Regions from separate parts of the Roseobacter sp. OBYS 0001 genome, predicted to be linked through region 2. Evidence: riboswitches for the same ligand, from Rfam matches in the RefSeq annotation. Region 2 holds a riboswitch; the other holds the start of a gene.
The links. Region 2 has a riboswitch for thiamine pyrophosphate ahead of K5Q35_RS18995 (MarR family transcriptional regulator). Riboswitches for the same ligand answer to the same signal wherever they lie in the genome.
Positions count from the first base shown of each region.

Region 1 (4,211 bases), on a different contig from region 2:
TGCACTTCAGGTTTGAAGCAGCGCGGATGCGCCAGTCAGAAAAACTGCGAAGTACATTGTGTCGCTTTCAATGGCTAAGACCGGGTTGATCTCGTTTCGCAGTCGGTATCATCCATGCGCTCGTGAAAGGTCGATTGCCTAAATTCGTCCACCTGCTATACGCTGATGGATGAACTGGCAGGCTATCTCCTTCGATTGGAATCAGGTGCGCGCCTTCCTCGCGGCAGCTGAGGAGGGCTCGTTCAGCGGCGCGGCGCGCGTGTTGAAGACAACGCAGCCGACGATAGGACGGCAGATCGGTGCATTGGAGGAGGCACTTGGCGTGACGCTGGTGGAGCGCAGCGTCCGTGGTCTTACCTTGACGGAAGCAGGGCGCGACCTGATTGAGCACACGCGTACCATGGGTGAGGCTGCGACGCTCATCTCGATGGTGGCCGACGGTAAATCACAGGAAGTCTCGGGTGAAGTTACTGTAACGGGCACAGACCTCTTGTCCGCAGCAATCCTGCCCGGCGCACTCAAGCCGTTGCGACAGACGGCGCCCGGCATCCGCGTCCGCATCCATGCATCAAGCGAGATGCAGAATTTGACACAGCGCGAGGCGGACATCGCGATACGCCACGTCCGCCCAGATCAGCCGGACCTGATTGCACGGCATTTGGGCGACTTTCGCGCCAATCTCTATGCCGCGACTGACTATCTCGATCGCGCAGGTCGCCCGCATACGCCGCGTGATGTGGCGACCCTCGATTTCGTCGGAAATGCTGATCCTGAGCGCCTGATGGCCCCGCTGCATAACATGGGCGTGCCCGTTCGCGCAGAGAGCTTTGTGATGTCGAGCGAGAGCGGTGTCGTCGCATGGGAACTGGTAAAAGCGGGCTATGGCGTCTCGATGCAGCCCGAAACGTTAGGTGAGGCTGAACCGGGCTTAGAAAAGGTCTTGTCGGATTTCCCCTCGCTTGAGTTTCCAATCTGGCTGGTTACCCATCGGGAGTTACAGACCAGCCGCCGTATCCGGATCGTATTCGACCTGCTGGCTCGGGGTCTCACGGACGTTGCGAAGCGCCGAGGTAGCGGCGATTGACAGGTGTAAATGCGCCGAACCCGGAGCAAGTGAGGTCGCATGGCAGTAATTAAAGCTACGCTTGCGAGAGTTCGTTTTGTGCGATGAGTGCACGTTAATGTTGGAAATGCTGCGCAATCGATCAACGCCGCTCCGGGGAAGCTGCAATACGGCAACGGTTCTCGCGATGAACGGCTGGTTGGGGCCGTTCTCAAAGGCCCTTCATCATTGCGTATCGTCGATGCTGCGAAGGTGCCGACGACAGGTTTGAGCTCGCAGCCGACATGCTAGAGTTGTACTGGGCGTGTTTGTAGCGTGAAAAATTCTGCATGCACGAAAAGATCTGCGTTGCGAGGCAGTGCAAAAAGCGGTCATCCGTGTCAGCTTTAGGAAACCGTTTGGCGTCGCGTGACAGAACATGGACGGTCGCGGCCCTTTCTCTTTCGAAGCTCAATTTCGTAAACATTCAGAACAATTCTCCTGAGATCCTTTTAACCATTTGACGCTTCTGCGCGATCAACTTACACGTAGATCTATATCTGTTGGGGTGCCTTTAACCGGGCTGAGATGCACAAGCTGCGAACCCATTGAACCTGAACCGGTTAGGACCGGCGGAGGGAACAGCTCGCGGAACTCGCATCCGTGATGTCCTGCGCCCTTTAGCTTCCTGACCCTTAAACCGAGGGGCTATGACGTGGTAGCAAAGGCGTTAACGATTGCTGGCTCCGACTCTGGTGGTGGGGCTGGTATTCAGGCCGATCTCAAGGCTTTTTCCGCAATGGGTGTTTATGCTGCTTCTGTTGTGACGGCGGTTACCGCACAGAACACCAATGCTGTCACAGCCATTCATCCGATCCCGGATGAGGTCGTTGCTGCGCAGATCAAAGCCGTTCTGGATGATATCGATATTGACGTGGTCAAGATCGGAATGCTGGGCACACCGTCACTGATTGCAGCGGTGGCGGATGCGCTGGCGGGCTATGATGGGCCAGTTGTGCTTGATCCCGTGATGGTTGCTAAATCAGGCGATACTTTGCTGGCCGATAGCGCGATAAATGCGTTGAAATCTTCACTTTTCGGACGCGCGACCCTGCTTACACCCAACCTACCTGAAGCAGCTAAGCTGGTCGGCGAGGGCAGCACGCAGTCGCAGGCGTCCGCCCTTCTCGAACTTGGCGTCGGTGCAGTTTTGATGAAAGGCGGACATGCCGACGCAGAGACCTGCACCGATCATCTTGTCTGGCAAACGGGAACGCAAGCCTTCTCGGCCCCACGAGTGAATACCCGCAACACCCACGGCACGGGATGTTCCTATTCCTCTGCAATCGCTGCGGGCCTGGCGCAGGGTATGGCGTTGAGTGATGCGGTATCGCGTGCGCACACCTGGCTACATCAAGCGATTTTGCGTGCCGATGAATTGCACGTCGGGCGGGGTCATGGGCCCGTTCATCACTTTCATGCGTTTTGGAAGTGAGCGGCCCATTCACCATTCTGGGCGGCGGCGTTTGCGGGTTGGCAGTGACGGCAGAATTGTCGTCACGCGGCGCGCAGGTCACGCTCATTGATCCCAAAGGCGCGCCGGGCGATCATGCCTGTTCTTGGTGGGCCGGCGGCATGCTGGCGCCCGATTGTGAAGGCGTGAGCGCAGAGCCCGAGATCGTGTGCCAAGGCCGCAAAGCTGCAAGGTGGTGGGAAAGCCAAGGCGGGATTGTACATCACGAGGGCACGCTCGTTGTCGCACTTAATCGCGATCAAAGCGATCTGGCAACTTTTGCGCGCCGCGCGCCGACCGCGACATCGCTGTCAAAAACGCAGATCGCTGAGTGCGAGCCGCTTCTGGCCGAACGCTATTCCAAGGCGCTGTTCTTGGCAGATGAGGGACATCTTGACCCTCGCGCGACACTGACCGCGCTGCATGCGCGGTTGGAGCAAAGAGGCGTGGGGTTTGGCGGTAACATCAAAGGTCAGGTGATTGACTGCCGCGGGCTTGCTGCGCGCGATACCCTCACAGATTTGCGCGGCGTGAAGGGCGAGATGCTTGTGGTCCGCTGCCCCGACGCGACGCTGTCGCGCCCCGTCCGACTGCTTCATCCGCGAGTCCCGCTGTATATCGTGCCGCGTGGTGACAGTGTCTTCATGTTGGGCGCAACCCAGATCGAAACCGGCGAACGCGGGCGCGCGACGCTGCGGTCTGTTATGGAATTGATGAATGCGGCCTACGCACTGCACCCCGCTTTTGGTGAGGCAGAGCTATTGGAAATTGGCGTTGATGCGCGCCCTGCCTTTCCAGACAACCAGCCGCGCATCCGGCGGATTGGTGATGTGATTTATGTAAACGGTCTGTTTCGGCACGGTTTTCTGCTTGCACCTGCATTGGCGCAGATGACCTCGGACCTGTTGCTAAAGGGCAAGATACCGGAGGTTTGGTATGAAGATCATCGTGAACGGTGAAGCACTTGAGACCGGCGCGCTCACACTGGCCGCGCTCTTGGATGCCCTGGGGAAGGGTGAGGCCAAAGTGGCCACCTCGCTTAACGAGACGTTCGTGTCCAAGCATCAGCGCGCAGAACATACTCTGCGAGAGGGGGACCGCGTCGAAATTGTGGCCCCTCGACAAGGAGGATAGAATGCCAACTTTCTACGGCACAGAAGTGACATCCCAGCTGATGCTGGGCACCGCGCAATACCCGTCGCCCGCAATTCTGGCGGATGCTTTTCGCCGCTCGGACGCAGGGATTGCCACGGTTTCAGTGCGGCGCGAGGCGGGTGGTGATCAGGCGGGGCAGGATTTCTGGGCGTTGATCCGGGATCTGGGTGTCGCCGTGCTTCCCAACACCGCAGGCTGTTATTCGGTGCGCGAGGCCGTGACCACTGCTCAGATGGCCCGCGATTTGTTCGACACCAACTGGATCAAGCTTGAGGTCATCGGCCACGCCGACACCTTGCAACCTGATCCCTTCGGTCTGGTCGAAGCAGCCGCACAACTGGCCGAGGACGGGTTTGAGGTGTTCCCTTATTGCACCGAAGATTTGGTGCTGTGCGAGCGGCTGGTTGAGGTCGGCTGCAAGGTTTTGATGCCATGGGGCGCGCCCATCGGCACCGGCTTGGGCCTGAATAATATCTACGGTCTGCGCAGCCTGCGCGCCCA
Region 1 is NZ_BPES01000002.1:8,129-12,339, reverse strand. It holds gene K5Q35_RS05530 (LysR family transcriptional regulator) at 170-1,084, shown strand; TPP riboswitch at 1,597-1,700, shown strand; gene thiD (bifunctional hydroxymethylpyrimidine kinase/phosphomethylpyrimidine kinase) at 1,758-2,537, shown strand; gene K5Q35_RS05520 (FAD-dependent oxidoreductase) at 2,534-3,514, shown strand; gene thiS (sulfur carrier protein ThiS) at 3,492-3,689, shown strand; gene K5Q35_RS05510 (thiazole synthase) at 3,691-4,211, shown strand, end outside.
Region 1: linked by a shared signal. The riboswitch ahead of thiD (bifunctional hydroxymethylpyrimidine kinase/phosphomethylpyrimidine kinase) and the one ahead of K5Q35_RS18995 (MarR family transcriptional regulator) in region 2 are both predicted to bind thiamine pyrophosphate.

Region 2 (4,211 bases):
GGAGTATACCACCGATCCCCATGTTTGGATCTTCATTGCTGCATACCCCGGCGTTGCCTTTTGCGCGTGCCGCGATCAGAAATCCCAGACGGTTGCCCCTAAACGGACGGCCGCAGGGCCCAAAGATATGAACCCGCGGCCGCCCGGACGGCGACAAACCCACTATTCTGCAAGCGGCGCGCATGAGGTGCTGCTCCCAAAATTATATGCCCATGCGCAATAACCTTAAGCATGGGCAGTTGTTCGTCAGTGAAAGGTGAATTCAAGTTGATCCTGCCCCCGACGCGACGCTCATTTAAATGTAGAGTTCTCTCAATCCTGCTCAGCTGCCCTAAATGGAAAGCAAAACTGAGTAAGTCTTTTCGGGATGCTCCAACTCATGATTATTTATCCAAAGCCTCAGATGAAGGCCGTGACGGCAGATGTAATCGCGCCAAACAACAACTTCTACATCTTTACGGTTCGTTGCGACTCCCTCTTGGACTGCAATACATGGGCTAATCAAAACTTACCCCTTCAGCGATATTCTATCGTTTGAAAACACGTTATTGATAACTCCTTTACCTGTGAACGATGTAACCAAAATATGGACTAAAAATTTCTCAGTTTATGTGCGGAAGTATTATTCAGTTGATCTGTCCCGCTTTCGTGCCGCTCCTATTAACCATTTATGCAGCCTTTGCTTCGAAGGCCAAGGGGCTTTTCCAGCCGGCTTCTGAGCGGTGCCTACGCGGATTGTAGCAGCCGTTCGGGCGCAAGGTTTTCTGACAATCGTGAAAACAGTATTGGCCGCCGCAGTTGGAGTGGTGCCCTCTCGGCAGATTGCTGTGCAACCGACTGCCGGGTAACAAATGCGTCCCCTCGGCGGTGACCATAGCTCCCCAAAGACAGATCGAACCGATCACGCATGTGTGCAAGCACCACAATATCTTTCGTAGGCTTTGGCTGAGCGGACGTTTGCGGAAGGCTCGAAATGGCAGCGGACCGCTCAAAAGTTCGAGGAGGTGCCAAACCATTTGACCCGTCTGATGGAAGCTCCTATTCGAGATTTACCGGGGGCGCTTTGCAGCTGAGATGTACCCTTAGAACCTGAACCAGATAATGCTGGCGGAGGGAGGACACAGAGCATGAAATCGGCTTTCCTGTTCACCTTTTGTCGTCAAGAAAGACGCCCGAAAGTGCATGAATTGAGTACTGCTCGCAAGAATAGCTGGTTTACTGACCTGCACAACAAAGAGCTGCGACTGGCCTTTATATTCCACCAAAATCGACACGAATGTATCCCGGCACTCTATCACAGTCGCTTACGAGCCCTCTCCTTGGAGAGCTTCAAAAAGCATTTCTTGGTTCGGGTCGGAATAGACCATGAAGGTAACAAATCACACGTTTCCCGAGCGTCTCCAGTGATCTCTGCCACTTTTGAAGCGGGCGGCAAAACCAGACGCAGAATATGAATTATTCGGTCAATTTACAATGTGAATTCAAATAATTGAAGCCAAAGCGCATTTAAAATCACCGCACCAAACAGCACCGTTTCGCTTATCGGAATTGCGAGTTGGATAGCAGGAATCAACAATGATAAGAAACTGGGATACCAGTCTGTGGAGCAGGATCGTTGCAAACTAGGATATTCGAAATCTTGGAAACTGTGGCGAAACACGGCCCGATTACCTTGGATGAACTCGCTCAAAAGACGGACATCAGTCGATCCGCTACCTTTCGCGGATTAAAAAGGCTGGAAGACGGTGGGTGGATAAGGCTCAGGCTGAATGGGCGCCAATATGTGCTCACATCGAGAGTCGAGCAAAGGTTGAATTCGAAAGTTGAGCCAAAGAAAGAAATCGAGCAGCTCACACCGGTTATCTCCCAGAGCATCGATTTGAAGTCGATAAGAACACGTATTTTTCAACAAGAAACGACCGTGTCAGCTGAGTTGGTCGATGACAGCATTTTTAATTGCTCTGAACGATGTGATCAAATGATGGCCGCTGATTGTTGTCGCTTCCTTTTGAAGGTTCTTCAGTATGCAGGGTTAGCGGTGGGCAAACCGCAGCTGGATCAGACGCAACTTGTCAAAGCCAAAGATTTACTGGGGAAGCTTGAGCGATGTGATTTTGCAATCGTGTCTGATCATCGGTTCTTGTGGCTACCTGTTTTTTCCCGGTCCTCCGAAGTATTTCTGTTATGTCTGTCTTGTCGGAATTTTGGTCATATCGACAGTAAAGTCGGCCATAAACTTGTGAGAGATCTTAAGGAAAATGCATATGCTACAGGTCTGATAACATTTCAAAACCTGAAAACGCAGCGGCTCGGAACAAGCTCGGTTTATTGAAATGCTCTCAGCGCGATTGCCCCTGCTGCGACGAGGCAAGCAGCCCGGCATATGAACGAAAACACACCGCGCCGGATACTGTTCCGTTTTTCGGCAGGAGCGCTTAGAAACGGCACGTGCGCCTCGCCGCCTCGACCGCCCCTGATGTGAAAACAATGGTTTTTGTCACTTATGTCTTTTGGGCGTGTGCTAACATCTGCATCACCGGCTAGAAACTCATCGAAAACATGCTCACCGTTACGTCGGATATTCTCAACCATGATGATCGTTCCTTTCGCTATGGTTAAGACGACTGGACGCGACCTCTTGTGTGGCCTCTTTTGCTAATCTCAGGAAAGTCCTGTCTCCGTCGGGGGCAGCAGCAAACACAGCATCTAATTCATACCGTTTGTCCGAAGACATTGATGGACCGTTGGCAGCTTTATCACGTCAACTGCAAATGGCTGTATCCCTCCTCTAGGTGGAGCAGTGTCTGCGCTACAACACGCGGGGACCCGGCAAGCTCGCGGCCAGAAACCCTCTGTCGATGGACCTTCCAAGGTTTCCATCAGTGATTTCTCCAAAGGAATGAGAACACCAGCTGAAAGAACTTCACCCAAAGATAGATACCGGGTGGGATGGAGATTAACACCCAGACGATAAGGTTCATTTTCGGTTTCATCTTGGCATGTCCCTTAGATAGCTTTGCCCGAGTTCAACGGACCGGTCTGATCCGGGGAATTTCACGAATTGCGCCGATCGGGCAATTTTGGCATTTCGGATTTTGGGATTGCGGTTGCCACGGTTTCCGAAGCTCAGTTCCGCTTCGGAAACACAAGCACTCTGTGTTTTTGGCTGTCGGTGGTATTTTGCCAATTGCCGACACTACAGAGAAGTGTGACAGCGTTGCGTTATGCGTTCAGTCGCCCTGAGGTCGGAGCGTGCAGGTTGCCTGAACATCAACCTGTCGGCTATGATTTCGCCTAACGTACGATAGATAAGCCCCGTTTTCGTGGGCACCTTGCAGCGTTTCTAGCGCCGCTGACGTATAGGCGTAATTTTGCTGTCAGTTTCCCCAATTCGACAAACCACAATGGACGCTATTGCGTCCAATTAGCCAGTTGGCGGACGCTCCTTTGGAGGTCATTCCGCAAAGTGGGATGGTGGATTCGGGATACCGGCGATTCCCGCATACCGAGTGCACGGGTCATGTTTTGGATGCAGTCCGAAAGCCACATGATGCCAAAAACCACTCAAAGGAGAATGTCATGTCACAAGCCAACAAATACGAGCAGCAGATGCTGGATTTGATAAATGCAGACCGTGCAGAAGTCGGCCTCGATCCTTTAGTATTCAACGCAGACCTCAATGAAGCCAGTGAAGACCACAGCGTATGGATGCTCGACAATGATCGCTTTAGCCATACGGGTGCTGACGGATCCAATTGGCGTGAGCGCATCGAGGCTTCAGGCTATGAATTGGAAGGAAACTGGAAAACCGGCGAAAACATAGCATGGGTCAGCGAAGCCGGTGACAATGGCATGTCAGACGAAGTTGCCCAGCTGCACACCAACCTGATGAACAGCCCTGAACATCGCGCAAACCTCTTGAACCCGGACTTCAAGGAAATCGGGATTGGTATCGAGGCCGGTGATTTTGTTGACGACGGGCAGACGCTGGACGCGGTATTTGTCACCCAGAACTTTGGCACAACGAGCGCAAATACCGTCATACTCCCCGATGCAAGCGCGGACGCGTTGACCGTGGTTGAACCAACACCTGCCGTGGTTGAAGACACAGCACCTGCAGAACCGGAAGTGGCGGAACCGGAAATCACTGCCGGAACCGGCTTTGATATCAAACAGTTCATAGCTTCACGAGGTTTCAGCACAAATCAAGA
Region 2 is NZ_BPES01000013.1:80,501-84,711, reverse strand. It holds TPP riboswitch at 1,045-1,133, shown strand; gene K5Q35_RS18995 (MarR family transcriptional regulator) at 1,616-2,332, shown strand; gene K5Q35_RS18990 (CAP domain-containing protein) at 3,580-4,211, shown strand, end outside.